Regions from separate parts of the Amycolatopsis sp. lyj-90 genome, predicted to be linked through region 3. Evidence: riboswitches for the same ligand, from Rfam matches in the RefSeq annotation. Region 3 holds a riboswitch; each other region holds the start of a gene.
The links. A riboswitch is a leader RNA that binds a small molecule or an ion and turns the genes downstream of it on or off. The one in region 3 is predicted to bind S-adenosylmethionine.
Positions count from the first base shown of each region.

Region 1 (5,833 bases), on a different contig from region 3:
ATCCTTCTCCTCCTGCGAGTGCTCCGGGTCGGGCCGCGGACGTCCGCCGCCGCGGCCGCCGCGGGGCTCGCCGGGTTCGTGGTCCTCGCAGGGCCCGCGCCCAGCGTGCTCCGCGCCGGGGTGATGGGGGCGGTCGGGTTGCTGGCGCTCGCACTGGGGCGCCGGGGTTCGGCGCTACCCGCGCTGGCGTTCGCGGTGGCGGGGCTCGTCGTGGCCGATCCCGCGATGGCCGCGGACTTCGGGTTCGCGCTTTCGGTGCTGGCCACGGCCGGGCTGGTACTGCTGGCCCCGAGGTGGGCCGAGTGGCTGGTCGGACGCGGAGTGCCGGCCGGCTACGCCGAGGGGCTGGCCATCCCGCTGGCCGCGTTCGTGATGACGGCGCCGGTCATCGCGGGCATGGCGGGATCGGTCAGTCTCGTCTCGGTGGTGACCAACGTGCTCGCCGCGCCCGTGGTCGCCCCGGCCACCGTGTTCGGCGTGCTCGCGACCGTCGTCGGACCGTGGTGGCCGTCGGCGGGCAGGCTGCTCGTCCGCCTGACCGAACCCGAGGCGAGCTGGCTCATCACCGTGGCCCGCCATGGCGCCCGCGCGCCGGGAGCGGTCGTGGACTGGCCGGATGGCTGGTGGGGCGGACTGCTGGTGGCCGGCCTGCTCGTCGTGCTGCTCCTCGCCATCCGGCTGCGTCACGGCAGGATCCTGCTGGCGCTCGCTTTGGCCGGTGGGCTCCTCGTCTTCGTTCCGGTGCGGGTGCTGGCCCCGGCGTGGCCACCGGCGTCGTGGAGCGCCGTCGCCTGCGACGTCGGACAGGGTGACGCAGTCGTCCTCGCCACGGCCGAGCCCGGGAGGGCGATCCTGGTCGACACCGGGCCGGAACCAGGTCCGGTGGACGAATGCCTCAGCAGGTTGGGGGTGGACCGCGTTCCGCTGATCGTGCTGAGCCATCTGCATGCCGACCACATCGGAGGCCTCGAATCCGTCTTCGAGGGCCGGTCGGTCGGGGCGGTCGCAGTCGGTCCGGGCCGGGCTCCCGCCTGGGCCTGGCGGCAGGTCGCCGACGAGACCGCGCGCCGCGGGATTCCCTTGCTGGAACTGGGGATCGGGCAACGGCTGGACTGGCCGGGACTGACACTGGACGTACTGGGGCCGCGGTACGTCACCCGGCGCTCGGTCCTCGAACAGGACGGCACGGTGATCAACAACGGTTCGGTGGTCCTGCGTGCCGGGACTCCGGCGGGCCGGTTGCTGCTGACCGGCGACGTCGAACTCGCCGCCCAGGCCGACCTGATGGCCGAAGGCGCCGACCTGCGTGCCGAGATCCTGAAGGTCCCGCATCACGGAAGTCGTTACACGGCACCGGATTTCCTCAACGCCGTCGCGCCGAGGGCCGCGCTGGTGAGTGTCGGCGCCGGAAACACCTACGGTCACCCGAACAAGTCCACTTTGGACAATCTGGCTGCGGTCGGCGCTGCGATCGCCAGGACGGACACGGACGGCGACACGGCGGTCGTCTCCGACGCGCGAGGCCTTGCCCTGACGCGCCGGGGTGAGCCCCGCGGCCCGCCTCGTTCTTGAGGCGGGCCGCCGGAACTCAGATGCCGAGAGCCTCGCGGACCGCGTCGGCCGAGGCGCTGACGGTGGCCTTCGGGCCGATCTTGTCCTCGACGGCGTCGAGGGTCTTGAGGCCGTCACCGGTGATCAGGAGCACGATCTCCTCGTCCGGGTTGAGCTTGCCGGTCTCGATGAGCTTCTTCGCCGTCGCCACGGTGACGCCGCCGGCGGTCTCGGTGAAGACGCCTTCGGTGCGGGCGAGCAGCCGGATGCCCTCGACGACCTCTTCGTCGGTGACGTCTTCGATCGCACCGCCGGTGCGGTTGACCACGTCGAGGACGTAGGGGCCGTCGGCCGGGTTGCCGATCGCCAGCGAACGGGCGATCGTGTCCGGCTTGACCGGCTGGACGACGTCGTGGCCGGCGCGGAACGCCGCCGAGACGGGCGAGCAGCCGGTGGCCTGCGCGCCGAACACCTTGTACGGCGTCTCGTCGACGAGGCCGAGCTGCCCGAACTCACGGAAACCCTTGTCCACCTTGGTGAGCTGGGAACCGGAGGCGATCGGCACCACGATCTGCGAGGGAAGCCGCCAGCCGAGCTGCTCGGCGACCTCGAAGGCCAGCGTCTTCGAGCCTTCGGAGTAGTAGGGCCGGACGTTCACGTTGACGAACGCCCAGCTCTCCTGCTCGGCGGCGAGCTGGGTGGCGAGCCGGTTCACGTCGTCGTAGTTGCCGTCGACCGCGATCAGGTCGCCGTCGTACACGGCGGTGGTGAGGATCTTGGCGCGCTCGAGGGTCTTCGGGATCAGCACGACCGACCGCCAGCCGGCGCGGGCCGCCGCGGCGGCGACCGCGTTGGCCAGGTTGCCGGTCGACGGACAGGCGAGCACGTCGAACCCGAACTCGCGCGCGGCGGCCAGCGCGACGGCGACCACGCGGTCCTTGAACGAGTGGGTCGGGTTGCCGGTGTCGTCCTTGACCCAGACCTTCTTGACGCCCAACGCCTTCGCGAGCCTGTCGGCCTGGATGAGCCTGGTGGCGCCGGGTTCGGTGTTGGGGATTTCCTCGACGTTCGAGGGAACAGGAAGGAGCTTCTTGTAGCGCCAGATGTTTTTCGGCCCGGCTTCGATGTCCTCGCGGCGCACGCGGCCGAAGTCGTAGGCGACCTCGAGCGGCGAGAAGTCCTCGGCGGAAACGAATTCGGGGGCGAGTGGCTGCCGGTGTCCCTCTTCCTTCGACACCAGTTCGACGGCCGGTCCGAGATCCGGGGTCTTGGTGGTGGAGGTCGTGCCGAGGGTTGCGGTCATCGCGAGGTTCCTTCCTCATCTGCCCCGCCATGGCGGGCCGGAATTGGCACCGTGTTCGTCAGCTATCCCGCGATCGCGGAATGACAGGCTGACGCCGGTTGCCGGGGCTTCATCGGGCCGTTCCCTCTGCCCCTCTGGATGAGCGGTATTCGATTGTCGGCACGCGTTAGAGCGCGTCGCCTCGCCAACACCGTACGACATGAGGCTCGGGTGGGGCCACCGTGCCCGGAACACGTCACCGGACAAAGCACCCGAGAGGACGAGTGGGAGGATCGTCACCGTGACGACGCAAGCTTCCGCCCCATCGCCGCTGGTCCTGGTTCTCGGTGAGGAAGAGCTGCTGATCGAACGCGCGGTCCGCAGCGCTTCGGACGCGGCCAAAGCGGCCGATCCGACGGCGGACCTGTCTCGGATCCGGGTGTCGGACCTCACAGTCCCCGCGCTCGCGGAGATGGTCAGCCCTTCGTTGTTCGCCGAGGGCAGGGTGATCGTCCTCGAATCCGCGCACGACATCTCGCAGGAGCTCGCCGACGGGGTGATGGCCTACGTCAAGGCGCCCGCCGAGGGCATCGTGCTCGTCGTCGTGCACAGCGGAGGCGGCCGGAGCAAGGCCGCGAAGGCGCTTCCCACGGCGTTGAAGAAGGCCGGGGCGGAGGTCGTCGAGTGCCCGAAACTGACCAAGGCCGCTGAGCGGGAATCCTTTGTCCGCAACGAAGTCCGCCGGGTCGGCGGGAAGATCGACGGTGCGGCCGTGCTCGCGCTGATCGATGCCGTCGGCTCGGATCTGCGCGAGTTGTCGTCGGCCGCGACCCAGCTCGTCGCGGACGCCGGGGGAGCGGTCGACGAGCAGGCGGTCCGCCGCTACCACCGGGGCCGCGCGGACGTGAACGGGTTCGCGGTCGCCGAGAAGGCCGTCGCCGGTGACATGGCGGCGGCGCTGGAGTCACTGCGCTGGGCGATGCAGCTGGGCGTTCCGCACGTGCTGGTCGCGGACGCCCTCGCCGACGCCGTCCGGACGATCGCGCGGGTGTCCGGCGCGGGTCGCGGGAACCCGAACCAGATGGCGGGCGAACTGGGGATGCCGCCGTGGAAGGTGCGCAAGGCGCAGGGGCAGGCCCGCGGCTGGGGGCAGGACGGTCTCGCCACCGCCATGCGGATCGTCGCCAGGCTCAACGCCGAGGTCAAGGGTGCCGCGGCCGACCCGGAGTACGCGTTGGAACGCGCCGTCCTGGAAGTCGTCGCCGCACACGGCACCCCCAGCCGCTAACACACCCGCCGGACCAACCCCGAAGGTCAACGCGCCCGACAACCGGACCGGCGGACTGTCTCGCCGAAAGCGCGCCAGCGCGACGGCGAGACTTCACCAGTCGCGCGCCCTCCCTTGGGCCGAAGGCCCACGTAAACGCGATGAAGGGGCGCCTCCCCGCGCCACGTGAGTGACAAGCGGATCGACGCCCCTTCGGCGCGTTTACGTCAGCGCGCGATTAAAGAGAGTTAGCGCGCTTCGCCAGCGCGGACTTCTTGTTGGCGGCCTGGTTGGCGTGGAGAACGCCCTTGGTCACGGCCTTGTCCAGCTTCTTGGCCGCGTCCTTCTGCAGCTCCAGGGCCTTGGCCTTGTCGCCGGAGTCGGCGGCCTCGCGGAACTTGCGGATCGCGGTCTTCACCGAGGACCGGATCGCCTGGTTGCGCTGACGCGCCTTCTCGTTGGTGGTGATGCGCTTGATCTGCGACTTGATGTTGGCCACGGGGGCGCTCCTCTTGAATCTCTCGGTGGTTTCACCGCCGCGCTGTGACCGGCCCTGCGCGCTCGTGAAAGCGGCGCGGGTTTCCTCCATGACGGAATGCCACACAGCGGTGAAGGGCGAGCTTAACAGCCGTCCCGGAGCGGATCTCGGCCGCCTCCGGCGAGGCTCTTGCGGTACGGTCGAGAGCGTAGTGCCTAGGGTTCCGCCGCCTGCCCGTTCAGCGAAACACACAATCAGGGCAAGCGGGACAGGTCCGAGCGGCACCATCGGCGGAGCCGGAAGCGCCGCCGTTCATCTGACGGGACAAAAGCCTGGAGGACCGGTGTTTTCCGCATGCGCGGAAAACGTGAAAGGTCCGCAGTGAACGCCACCGCCCTGTCCCTCGTCATCGCCGCCGCCGTCATTCACGCGGGCTGGAACCTGGCAGCCAAGCGGATCCGCCGTGGCGGAGCCCGGTTCGTCTGGGCCTACTACAGCTTGTCCGCGGTCCTGCTCATCCCTGTCATGGCGGTTTCGCTGGCCGTGGAGCCGCAACGTCCACAGTGGACATGGCTGCTCGCCGCCGCGGTCACCGCGGTGTTCCACGTCACCTACGGAGTCGTCCTCCAACGGGGATACGCCGTCGGCGACCTGTCCGTCGTGTATCCCCTCGCCCGCGGGACCGGGCCGCTGATCTCGGTGCTCGCGGCCGTCGTACTGCTCGGCGAGCGACCTGGGCCGCTCGGTTTGGTGGGCGCGTTCCTTGTGGTCGCCGGGGTGCTGGTCATCGGTACCGGTCGGGTACCAGCCCACGCCGACGCCGCGGATCGCGTCGCTCGCCGCAAGGGCGTGGCGTACGGGCTGCTGACCGGACTGACGATCGCCGCCTACACACTCTGGGATGCGCATTCGGTCACCGGTCTCGGTGTCCCGCCGATCGTCTACTTCGGAACCGGTGCGATCGTGCAGAGCCTGCTCATGGCGCCGTACGCGCTGAAGGACCGCGAAGAGGTCTCGTGGCTCTGGCGCGAGCACAAGCGTGAAATCGTCATCGTCGGTTTGTTCTCACCGATCGCCTACCTGCTGGTCCTCTACGCCCTCCGGATCGCTCCGGTGAGCCTCGTCGCACCCGCGCGGGAGTTGAGCATCGTCCTCGGCGGCTTGGCGGCCTGGCTGATCTTGAAGGAAGCGAACGCCGTACGCAGGCTTGTCGGGTCCGTGGTGGTGCTGGCGGGCATCGCCGCGATTGCGATGG
Region 1 covers NZ_JAJPWP010000009.1:203,361-209,193, forward strand. Annotated here, with positions in the region: gene ACLJPX_RS32100 (ComEC/Rec2 family competence protein) at 1-1,572, shown strand, start outside; gene thrC (threonine synthase) at 1,589-2,854, opposite strand; SAM riboswitch class I at 2,867-2,999, opposite strand; gene holA (DNA polymerase III subunit delta) at 3,135-4,121, shown strand; gene rpsT (30S ribosomal protein S20) at 4,339-4,599, opposite strand; gene ACLJPX_RS32120 (EamA family transporter) at 4,933-5,833, shown strand, end outside.
Region 1: it holds a riboswitch for S-adenosylmethionine, as region 3 does, so the genes downstream of both, thrC (threonine synthase) here and ACLJPX_RS13750 (methionine ABC transporter ATP-binding protein) in region 3, are expected to answer to the same signal.

Region 2 (5,833 bases), on a different contig from region 3:
ACTCGGGGTGGACCTGGTGGCCCTGCGGAGTCCGTAAAGGACAGTCTGTAACACAGGCTATCCGGACGGTTTTCGACCGGTACACGAACGAGTGACGACCACCGCCTCACTATTCTGGAGGCCTCACGGCGACCGGACGGGAGGCGACATGGAGCAGCTCCCGCTCGTTCTCGGTACCGGTGGTGCAGTCCTGCTCGTCGCCGTGATCGCCGTCCGCGTGTCGATCCGGGTCGGTCTTCCCTCGCTACTGCTCTACCTGGGCATGGGGGTGCTGCTCGGCGAAGCCGGGTTCGGCATCCAGTACGACAATCCCGAGCTCACCCAGTCGCTCGGCCTCGCCGCGCTGGTGATGATCCTGTCCGAAGGTGGTCTCACCACCCGGTGGACGGCCGTGAAACCCTCGCTGGGCATCGGAATCGCACTGTCCACAGTGGCCGTCGCGGTGAGTATCGCGGTCACCGGCGCGGCCCTGCACTGGCTGCTGGGCCTCGACTGGCGGATGGCGTTGCTGTGGGGCGCGGTGCTCGCCTCGACCGACGCCGCCGCGGTGTTCTCGGTGCTGAGATCGGCGGGGGTCGGGAAGCGGCTCGTCGGCGCGCTGGAGATCGAGTCGGGCATCAACGACGCCCCGGCGTACATCGCCGTCGTCGTGCTGGCCGAGGGCACGACCATCGACTGGTCGCTGCCGCTGCTGGTGGTCTACGAACTCGCCGCCGGGCTGGTCATCGGCCTGGCCTTCGGCTGGATCGGCACGCACGCGCTGCGACGGGCCGCGCTGCCGGCGACCGGCCTGTATCCGCTGGCCACGGTCGCCGTCTGTGTCGTGGCGTACTCGAGCGGGCAGCTGGCGCACGCCTCCGGCCTGCTCGCCACCTACGTCGCCGCCTTGGTGCTGGGGAACTCGAAGCTGCCGCACCGGTCCGACACGCTGTCCTTCGCGGAGGGGCTCGGCTGGCTCGCGCAGATCGGGCTGTTCGTCCTGCTGGGCCTGTTCGCCTCGCCGAGCAGGATCTTCGAGAGCCTGATCCAGGGGCTCGTCGCGGGCGCCGTGGTGCTGCTGCTCGCCCGTCCGCTGTCGGTGGTGCTGTCCGCGCTGCCGTTCAAGATCCCCTGGCGAGAACAGGTGTTCCTGTCCTGGGCCGGGTTGCGCGGGGCCGTCCCGATCGTGCTCGCGCTGATCCCGCTGTCGTCCGGGGTGCCCGGTGCGCAGGAGCTGGTCGACGCCGTGTTCGTGCTGGTCATCGTGCTGACCCTGCTCCAGGGTGCGACGCTGAGCCCGCTCGCGAGAGTGCTCGGGCTGACCCAGCACGCCCAAGCGCACGAGATCGACGTCGACTCCGCACCGCTCGACGAGATGGGCGCCGACCTGTTGCAGGTCCGGATCAATCCCGGGTCGAAGATGCACGGCGTCTACCTGGCGGAGCTGCGGTTGCCGATCGGGGCGACGATCAGCCTGCTCGTGCGCGACGGCATCGGCTTCACGCCCAACAAGGACACCCGGCTCCAGGAACGCGATCAGTTACTCGTCGTGACCACGTCCGACGCCCGTGACGCGGCCGAACGACGCCTCCGGGCCGTCGACCGTGCCGGACGCCTCGCCAGGTGGAAGGGCGAATCCGGCCAATAGGTCACGAGATCGCACCAGTCTTTCGTCGGTTGATCTCAGAAAATTCACTACGAGTTGTTCCCTTTTGTACTCCTTTTGGATTACTTTCCCCGCAATCCACTCCATCGAATGGGTGAGTGTCACGGGGTAAGGAGTACGCAAGGTGACGAAACTTCCTGTGCGGTTCGCCGGCCTGGGGGCCGCCGCCGTCCTCGTCGGGGTGGTTCTCTCGACGCCGGCCGCGGCCGCGGGCGCGTTCCCGGCGTTCGGCCTGCCGTTCGACACCGGCCGGTCGGTCTACTCGGCGGGGATCCACTCGGACAACGGGACCTCCGGCGTGAAGAACGCCATCGACTTCAGCCCGGGTGACAAGACCGTACGCGCCCCGCTCGCGGGCACGGTCCGGATCCAGCACTGCGACGGCGGCGACTGGGTGACCGTCGACCACGACGGCGGCTGGCGGACCGGGTACTACCACATGGAGGGCATTTCGGTCACCGACGGCCAGCGGGTCGTCCCGGGCGACGCCCTCGGCCGGACCGGCAACGCGCTGCCCTGCGGCGGCAGCAGCACCGGCGCCCACGTGCACTTCACCCTGTGGACCCTGCCCGCCGTCGCCAAGGGCGGTGACTCGCGCGACTTCGGCGTCGGAGCGGGCAACTGGAACGGCATGTCCTACGACGAGGTCTCGACCAAGGTCGCCGAGGCCTACGGCGAAGCGGTCGACGGCAAGATCTTCGGCGGCTGGCAGTTCGCCGCGGGCACCGATCAGTACTCGGGTACGGCCACCGAGGTCTCGTCCCGCGCGACCATCCCCCTGCCCGGCCGATTCCGCGTCTGACCTCCCGCAATTAGTCCTCTGGTTGCGGTAGTTGCGCGTGCAAGTACCGCAACCAGAGGACGAAACGCGGGGGTTCTCCTCGGTCGCGGAACGCGTGACCGGCGTCTCAACATCCGGACGAGGGGTGGCTCGATCGCGGGTGCATCCGCTAACTTCGTTCGTAGGTCACGAGTGTCAGCGTCAAGCCCCGGCTAGCTGACCGGCAACCCTCCTTCCGCGGTGGGGTGCCCCGGGTGAGGACCTGGCTCGTCGCGTGGTGCGGCGGGCAAGCGCGGGATCCTCGTCGGGTCCCCAGGCCCGGAGGATGACGATGACTCTCGCTCTCGAACGCACCAGCACCCCCGCCGACATCTCCACCGCTGTCGCGGAAACCGTTGCCACCCGCGAAATCCCGGCCGTGGCGTGTGCCGATCTGCGGGTCCCGCTGGTCACCGGTGGCGACATCGGGTACGCCAACCTCGACCACGCGGCGAGCGCTCCCTGCCTGGACAAGGTGCGCGACGCCGTCGACGAGTTCCTTCCCTGGTACGCCAGCGTCCACCGCGGCGCCGGGTTCGCTTCGCAGGTCTCCACCAAGCTTTACGAGCGGACGCGCGGAATCCTGCGGGACTTCGTCGACGCGCGGTCGACCGACACCGTCGTGTTCACCCGCAACACCACCGATTCCTTCAACCTTCTCGCCCGCAGCCTGCCGAAGCACACGTCGGTCGTCGTGTTCGACACCGAGCACCACGCCGCGCTGCTGCCGTGGAAGGGCCCGAACGTCCGCCGGATCCAGACCCCGCGCACCCGCCTCGCCGCGGTGTCCGCTGTGGACGAAGCGCTCGCGGACTGCCCTCAGGGCCCGCGGCTGGTCGTCATCACCGGCGCGTCCAACGTGACCGGGGAACTGTTGCCGGTCAAGGAGATCTCCGCCGTCGCGCGGCGGCACGGCGCCCGGATCGCGCTCGACGCCGCGCAACTCGCGCCGCACCGCAAGATCTCCCTGCGCAAACTGGACGTCGACTACATCGCGATTTCGGGGCACAAGCTGTACGCGCCTTTCGGCGCCGGTGCGCTGATCGGCCGCGCCGACTGGCTGCGCGCCGCCCAGCCGTACCTCGCCGGTGGCGGCGCGACGAAGCTCGTCACCCGCGACTCCGAAGACTTCGGCGTGGTCTGGAACGCCGGCGCCGAGCGGCACGAAGCCGGTTCTCCCAACACCGTCGGCGTCTACGCGCTCGGTGTCGCCTGCGAGACGCTGGCCGGGAACTGGGACGCGATCGTCGCCCACGAGGACGAACTGCTGGCACGGCTGCGCCGTGGTCTCGCCGGTGTCCCCGGTTTCGCCGAGCTGCGGCTGTTCGACGCGCCCGTCGACCGCGTCGGCACCCTGAGCTTCGTCATCGACGGCTTCGACCCGGGCTGGCTCGCCGCTGTTTTGTCCGCGGAGTACGGCATCGGCGTGCGGGACGGCGCGTTCTGCGCGCACATCGCGACCAAACGGCTCATCTCCGCCGCCGGTTCGACCGGCCAGCAGGCCGTCCGGGTCAGCCTCGGTCTCGGCAGCACCGCCGAGCACGTGGACCGGCTCGTCCTGGCGCTGCGCCAGATCGTCGCCCGCGGCGCCCGCTGGCAGTACGAGAAGCCGGAAGGCCGCTGGGTGCCGGAGAACGACCCGCGGGAGCTTCCCCCGTTCTGCGCCTGACCCACTACTCTCCCCTCGCATGGGGAGCGAGCGACCGCGTTACTGGTTTCCGCTGGCGTTGCTGGGTTTCGCCCAGCTGACGGTGGTGGCCTTGTCCGTCGGCACGGGCCCGGTCGACTACACGGCCTACGGGAACGGTGGCCTGTTGGGATCCGTCCACAGCGTGGAGATGAGCCGTGAAGCCGTGTCCGCCGTTTCGGTCATCGGCATGAGCAGGATGGACGACTGGCTGTTCGCCGTCTTCGCGGTTTACCTCGGCACCGTGCTCTTCTATGCCTTCCGGTCGAAGCGCCTGCCGTGGTGGAAGGTCCTCGCGATCGCTCTCGGCGGGCTGGTCGCCATCGCGCTGGCGGATCTGGTCGGCTACTGGGAACTCGACATGGACGGCGACGCGCGGAGCGCGATCCTGGTGACGCTGGGCCTGGTCCTGCTCGCCTGGCTGGACCGCAGCGTGCTGGTGCTGGTCGTGGCCGCCGCGTTCGTGCTCTGCGCCGTCGTGCTCGCCCAGGGACAGCTCGCGCTGGTGCTGTCGTCGCTGGTCGCGCTCGCCGGGGCGTTCGCGGCCCTGCTGAGCAGGCCGAAGACAGCCGCCGAGGAGACCTGAGCACGCTCCGTGGACAATGGGGGCGTGAGTACAGAGCCCGAAACCGCGCCACCGGCGCCGCCGCTGCCCAAGAAGCGCGTCGCCGTGGTGTTCGCCGTCGCCGCGGTGCTGTGGGGGATCGACCTCCTCACCAAGCAGATCGCGGTGTCCACGCTGGAGGGCAAGCAGCCGGTCGAGTTCCTCGGCGGGCTGGTGTATTTCCAGCTGGTGCGCAACCCCGGTGCGGCCTTCTCGATGGCGACCGGGCTGACCTGGGTGCTCGCGCTGGTCGCGGTGGCGGTCGTGGTCGCCATCGTCTGGCTGGCCCGGCGGCTGCGCTCGGTCGGCTGGGCGATCGGCCTCGGGCTGGTGCTGGCGGGCGCGCTCGGCAACCTGACCGACCGGATCTTCCGGGCCCCCGGCCCGCTGCAAGGACACGTCGTCGACATGATCTCCGCGTTCGCGCCGAACGGGCAGGGCTGGGCGATCTTCAACGTCGCCGACTCCGCGATCTGCGTCGGCGGGGTGCTCATCGTGATCCTTTCCTTGCTGGGCAAGGACTACGACGGATCGTCTACAAAGGACAAGAAGAAGGCGGCGAGCGCATGAGCGCGCGGATGTTGCCCGTTCCCGACGGGCTCGACGGCATGCGCGTCGACGCGGGGCTGGCGAAACTACTGGGACTTTCCCGCACGGTCGTGGCGGAACTCGCCGAATCCGGCGAGATCCTGCTCGACGGCAGGCCCGCCGGGAAGTCGGACAGGCTGGCCGCGGGCGGGCTGCTCGAGGTGACGCTGCCCGATCCGGCCTCGCCCATCGAGGTCGTCGCGGAACACGTCGACGGGATGAAGATCCTGCACGACGACGACGACATCGTGGTGATCTCGAAGCCGGTCGGTGTCGCCGTGCACCCGAGCCCCGGCTGGAACGGGCCGACCGTCGTCGCCGGTCTCGCCGCCGCCGGGCTGCGGATCGCGACGTCGGGCGCGGCCGAACGCCAGGGTGTCGTGCACCGGCTGGACGCGGGTACCACCGGCGTGATGGTCGTGGCCAAGAGCGAGCACGCGTACACCGTGCTCAAGCGGGCGTTCAAGGAACGCACCGTCGACAAGGGCT
Region 2 covers NZ_JAJPWP010000002.1:967,747-973,579, reverse strand. Annotated here, with positions in the region: gene ACLJPX_RS10415 (ArsR/SmtB family transcription factor) at 1-37, shown strand, start outside; gene ACLJPX_RS10410 (potassium/proton antiporter) at 149-1,627, shown strand; gene ACLJPX_RS10405 (M23 family metallopeptidase) at 1,770-2,447, shown strand; SAM riboswitch class IV at 2,611-2,725, shown strand; gene ACLJPX_RS10400 (aminotransferase class V-fold PLP-dependent enzyme) at 2,758-4,134, shown strand; gene ACLJPX_RS10395 (hypothetical protein) at 4,154-4,738, shown strand; gene lspA (signal peptidase II) at 4,763-5,326, shown strand; gene ACLJPX_RS10385 (RluA family pseudouridine synthase) at 5,323-5,833, shown strand, end outside.
Region 2: it holds a riboswitch for S-adenosylmethionine, as region 3 does, so the genes downstream of both, ACLJPX_RS10400 (aminotransferase class V-fold PLP-dependent enzyme) here and ACLJPX_RS13750 (methionine ABC transporter ATP-binding protein) in region 3, are expected to answer to the same signal.

Region 3 (5,833 bases):
ATCGTGTCGCAAACGCGTTCCACCAGGTACCGGTCGTGCGAGACGACGACGAGGCTGCCCGGCCAAGAATCGAGCAGATCTTCCAGCTGCTGCAAAGTGTCGATGTCGAGATCGTTCGTCGGTTCGTCGAGCAGCAGCACGTTGGGCTCGGCCATCAGAAGCCGGCACAGCTGCAGACGGCGCCGTTCACCACCGGAAAGGTCTTCGACCGGGGTCCATTGCCTCGCCGCGGGGAACCCGAGCTTTTCGGCCAGCTGCGAAGCGGAGAGCTCCTGCTTGCCGAACACGACCCTTCCTGAGATCTCTTCGATCGCCTGCAGGACGCGCAGGTCACCGGGCAGATCGTCGAGCTCCTGCCGGAGATGCGCGAGGCTGACCGTCTTCCCCTGGACGCGGCGTCCTGTCTCAGGCTCCTTGTCACCACCGAGCAGCTTCAGCAGCGTCGTCTTGCCCGACCCGTTGACGCCGACCAGGCCGATCCGATCGCCGGGACCGATCCGCCACGTGACGTGATCGAGCAGGGTGCGGTCACCGACGGTCAAAGTGGCGTCCTCGACCTCCAGGACGGTCTTTCCCAGCCGTCGCCGGGCGAACGCCTGCAATTCGACCGAATCACGCGGCTCCGGCACGTCGGAGATCAGCGCCTCCGCCGCCTCGACCCGATAGCGCGGCTTCGAGGTCCTGGCCTGCGGACCACGACGCAGCCACGCGAGCTCCTTGCGTGCCAGGTTCTGCCGCTTCTCCTCGGCCGTCGCCGCCAGCCTCGCCCGCTCGGCCCGCGCGAAGATCCAGTCCGCGTAACCGCCTTCGTACTGCTCGACGCGACCGTTGGTGACCTCCCAGGTCACACTCGCGACGGTGTCGAGGAACCACCGGTCGTGAGTCACGACCACGACCGCGATCCTGCGGTTGAGCAGATGATCGGCGAGCCAGCGCACACCTTCGACGTCAAGGTGGTTGGTCGGTTCGTCGAGGACCACGAGGTCCAGCTCACCCGTGAGGGCCGCCGCCAGCGCGACGCGGCGGCGCTCGCCACCGGACAGATTCGTCGTGGATTTTTCGACACCGAGAGCGGTGATCCCCAGACCGTCCATAATGGACCTGACGCGCGCGTCAGCGGCCCACTCGTGCTCCGCGCCGTAGCGCTCCAGCACGACGTCGCCGACCGTGCTGCCGACGGGGAGTTCGGTCCGCTGAGTGACCACGGCCATCCGCAGGCCGCGGACTTGGCTCACTCGTCCCGTATCCGGCTCGCTGATCCCCGCGAGGACCTCCAGCAGCGTCGTCTTCCCGCCCCCGTTGAGACCGACGACGCCGATGCGCTGCCCCTCCGCGACACCGAGCGAAACACCGTCGAGCAGCGGGCGCACCCCGAAGGACTTGCTCACCGACTCCAGGTTGACCAAGTTGGCCATGCCTCAGCCGATCCTTTCCAAAAAGCTTGCACCACAACGAATTAGTCGATGTCCATTTCGGACATCCTCATGCGTGCACCCGTGGCGGCGCCGGCCGCGGCGCGTCGTCCCCGCCCACCAGCCGGGCTCCGGGAACAGGCCCGTGCGCGACGCGCACCGTACGACAGACACCAGCGCCGGACAGTTCCGCGGCGACCTCGACGGCCGACTGCGCGTCCGCGCACAGAAACGCGCAGGTCGGTCCGGATCCGGACACGGTGCCGGCGAGCGCACCCGCGTTGACCCCCGCCCGCAACGTCCGGCGAAGCCCGGGACGCAACGAGACCGCGGCCGCCTGCAGGTCATTACCGAGAAGCAACGCCAGCTGCCGCGGGTCACCGGATGCCAGTGCCTCGACCACCGGAGTGTGCGAACCGATCCGCGGCGGGCTGCCCTCTTCACGCAACCTGTCGAGTTCGCCGAACACCCGCGGGGTCGAAAGACCGCGCTGGTCGAACGCCAGAACCCAATGGAACGTGTGCCTCGACAACACCGGCACCAGCTGCTCACCCCGGCCGGTGCCCAACGCTGTCCCACCGTAGAGCGCGAAGGGAACATCGCTGCCGAGCTTGGCAGCGATACCAGCGAGTTCGTCTCGGGAGATCTCGAGCTTCCACAGCGACGCGAGCCCGACCAGGGTCGCGGCCGCGTCGGCACTGCCCCCGGCCATCCCGCCCGCTACCGGGATGCCTTTACGAAGCACCACCCGGACCTTGGACTCGCCCTCCGCCTTGCCGACATGGGCCGCCAGGGCCTGCGCCGCCTTCCAAGCAAGGTTGTTGGCCCCTGTCGGTACGGAACCTTCACCTTCGCCGTAAACCTCGACGCCGGGCTCCTCGGTGACCGCGACGGTCACCTCGTCGGTCAGGGAAAGCGCCTGGAACACGGTCACCAGCTCGTGGTAGCCGTCCGGGCGTACGTCACCGATCGACAGGTGCAGGTTGACCTTGGCGGGAACCCTGACGGTAACTGGGGGCGGTACGACGGCGAGCACGAGACAAGCCTACGTGCCCGCTCCACTTGTGCTGCCACCAGGAGAAAGAGAACAGGACGACGCGGACGCAAACGGGCCGCCCTGGACAGAGTTCGTCCTGAGCGGCCCGTTCGTCGGGGAATCAAGCAGCGACGCCCTGCGGCCCGCGGACAGGGTGGGTCACGTGGCCACCTCGTTCGGCGATCCAGGCGAGTGCGGCATCCGCGCGCTCGCCACGCACACCGAGGCGGAACCGGCCGACGGGCGTGTCGCCGATCCGGGTGAGGCCGCCTCCGATGGTGGCGAGTTCGACGTCGAAACGACCGGCCGCCTCGGGCAGCAGCGCACCGACCGACGCGAAGCCGACGAGCACGACGTCCACCGCGCGGTCGTACTTCGAAGCCTGCGCCCGGCCGGTTTCGATCGAGGGCAGGAGCGCCTGCGCGGTCCGGCTGTTCGGGTCGGAGACCAGGTCGAGCACGGTTCCGCGTTCGATGATCGCCCCGGCTTCCAGAACCGCGACGTCGTCGCAAACACGGCGCACCACGCCGGCGTCAGGAGTGGTGAGCAGCACGGTGACCCCGAGCTCGGCACGCGCACGGTCGAGCACGGTCAGGACCGCGCCGGATTCCTCGGGCTGCACACCCGCGGTCGGGTCGTCGGCCAGGAGCACGGACGGTCCGGCGGCCAGCGCCTTGGCGATGGCCACCCGGCGCAGCTGCCCTTCGGTCAGTTCGCCCGGCCGCTGCCCCGCTCGCGGGGTGAGTCCGACCAGATCGAGCAGATTGCCGACCCGGTTACGGCGCTGCGGCCCGTCGAGGCCGAGTTGTTCGAGCGGCGACGCGATGTTGCCGGCGATGGTGCGCTCGGCGAGCAGCTCCGCCTTGGTGTTCACGACACCGACCTGACGGCGGATTTCCCGCAGACGGCGCCCGTCGAGGGTGCCGGTGTTGAGGCCGTCGAGGCGGACGACGCCTCGGTCGGGACGCTCCTGAAGTCCGATGCAACGAGCGAGGGTGGACTTGCCGGAACCGGCCGGACCGACGACTCCGAACAGCGAGCCGGCTTGGATGTCCACGCTGACATCGCGCAGGGCGACGACGGGATTTCCGTTGAGAGGAAAGGATTTGGACAAGTTTTCGACAGTGATCACGAAGGGCTCCATGCAAATGGGGCGCTGCTTCTTTCGAGCGCGCCAACCGTCACCGATTGCCCGTCCGAACGGGACAGGCTTCAGAGGTAAGGGAAAAGACTCAGGCAGTAACGGTTGAGCGTCGACACGCACTTACCGTGCGGCGACCTTCGTCGACTACGCGTCGCCTGGTCAGCAGGAGCGGGTGGGTGACCCTGTTCATTAGGCACAGCCTCCATCGGTCCTGGCGGTAGCACCTGCCCTGTGGAGGGTGGTTGCTGCGACTTCGGCGAGCCAGGTCTCTCAGTCGCTCGGGATGGCTCACTGAGTAAAACCGATCCCACTGGATGAAAGCAAGCGCGTAGGCGCAGATCACACGTCTGGTCGCGTCCATCATACAGGATCGCCTGTCCATATAATGGGAAGGCGGCGAGTGTTCTCGTGCCGGACCAGAGCCCCTGCCTGCTAAGACAGGTTTGGATCATGTAGATCCAGAAGAGGATTTACGCAGTCGTGCTGACCTTGACCAACTCGCTTCCGCGCGGTGCCGGTCACAGCTGCAACAGGGGAAACACCGCTCCCCTGACCGGACCCGTGTCAGCCTTCGAGACGGTCTTGGCCTGCCGTGGTCAGTCGGTCGCCGCCGCGATCCGGGCGAACTGATGAACGTCCAACTGCTCCCCGCGGGTCTTGGGGTCGATACCCGCTTTCTCGAGCAACTCCCCCGCACGTTCGGCAGACCCGGCCCAGGACGCCAACGCCGCACGCAAGGTTTTCCGCCGCTGCGAGAAGGCCGCATCGACCACCGCGAACAATCGCTCCCGGCTCACGGACGACACGACGTCGTCGCCTCGCTCGAAAGCGACCAGTGCGGAATCCACGTTCGGAACGGGCCAGAACACGGAGCGGGGAACCGCGGCGACCTTGCGCGTTTTCCCGTACCACGCGAGCTTGACACTGGGGACGCCGTAAGTCCTGCTCCCCGGGCCGGCCGCCATACGGTCCGCGACCTCGGTCTGGACCATCACGAGACCGCTGGTCAGCGACGGCAACTCGGCGAGCAGGTGGAGCACGACGGGAACGGCGACGTTGTACGGCAGATTCGCGACGAGCGCCGTCGGCCGTTCAGGCAGGTCGTCCGCCTTGATCCGCAGAGCGTCCGCCCCGACGACCGTCAGCCTTTCGGCCCCGCCGCGTTCGGCCACGGTGTTCGGCAACCGCCCGGCCAGCACGGGGTCGATCTCGACCGCGACGACCTCGGCGCCGGTCGCGAGCAGTCCCAGCGTCAGCGAGCCGAGGCCAGGCCCGACTTCCAGCACGACGTCACCTTCACCGACCCCGGAAAGGTCGACGATACGGCGCACCGTGTTGGGGTCGTGCACGAAGTTCTGGCCGAGCTTCTTGGTCGGCCGGACATCCAACTCGGCCGCCAACGCCCTGATCTCCGCGGGCCCGAGCAGTTCAGTCACCTGACGATCGTAGCCAGCCCCGGCGGACGCCTCCGATCGCCCGACCCGCCCGCATCATCCATCCGCAGTTTGCGAACCGGCCTGCTTCCCACGCAAGAGTGATCGGCGCAAGTTGGCGTCGCCGGAGCGTGATCATCATCTACCCGATCGATACCGTGCATTCGTTCGACTCTGGGCCGACAATCGAGGGATGACCAGCACAAACACTCCCAATGCCTTCCCGCTCGATCTGCCGGAAGGTGACCCCGAGCTGCTTCTCGACGAGTTGCAGACACGGCTGCGCGAAGGGCGACGTCTGTTCGCCGAAGTCGGCCAGATCCTGGCCGAAATCGAGTCACGAGGTGTCCGAGAGCTCTACGGATACAACTCGATCGCCGTCTTCTACGAGCATGTGGCCCGGGTCCCCCGGGCCGAGGCGCAGAAGGTGACCGGTCGGGCACTCGCGCTCAACTCGAGACGCTCGCGCGACGGGACTTCCACTCCGCCCGTCGCGCCTTTGACCGGAGCCGCGGCCGCCACCGGCGTACTGGCCGATGGCAGCATCGATCGAATCGTCAAGGTGATGCGGAGGCTGCCCGAGCACGTCCCCGCAGACGCCCGGCTCGACGCCGAGAAGGTCCTGGTCGATCTTGCCGGCGTCGCGAGACCGCGCGACGTCACGATCGCCGGGACAGACCTGCTCGCGCGTCTCGATCCGGACGGGGGTGACACCAAGGACCCCGGCTCGAAAACTCCCCGAAGCGAATTCTGGTTGCGTCAGAAACGCACCGGTCGGTGGGACCTGCGCGGCAACCTCGATCCCGAG
Region 3 covers NZ_JAJPWP010000003.1:477,742-483,574, reverse strand. Annotated here, with positions in the region: gene ACLJPX_RS13760 (ATP-binding cassette domain-containing protein) at 1-1,415, opposite strand, end outside; gene ACLJPX_RS13755 (4-(cytidine 5'-diphospho)-2-C-methyl-D-erythritol kinase) at 1,483-2,448, opposite strand; gene ACLJPX_RS13750 (methionine ABC transporter ATP-binding protein) at 2,570-3,580, opposite strand; SAM riboswitch class I at 3,792-3,882, opposite strand; gene rsmA (16S rRNA (adenine(1518)-N(6)/adenine(1519)-N(6))-dimethyltransferase RsmA) at 4,189-5,028, opposite strand; gene ACLJPX_RS13740 (DUF222 domain-containing protein) at 5,219-5,833, shown strand, end outside.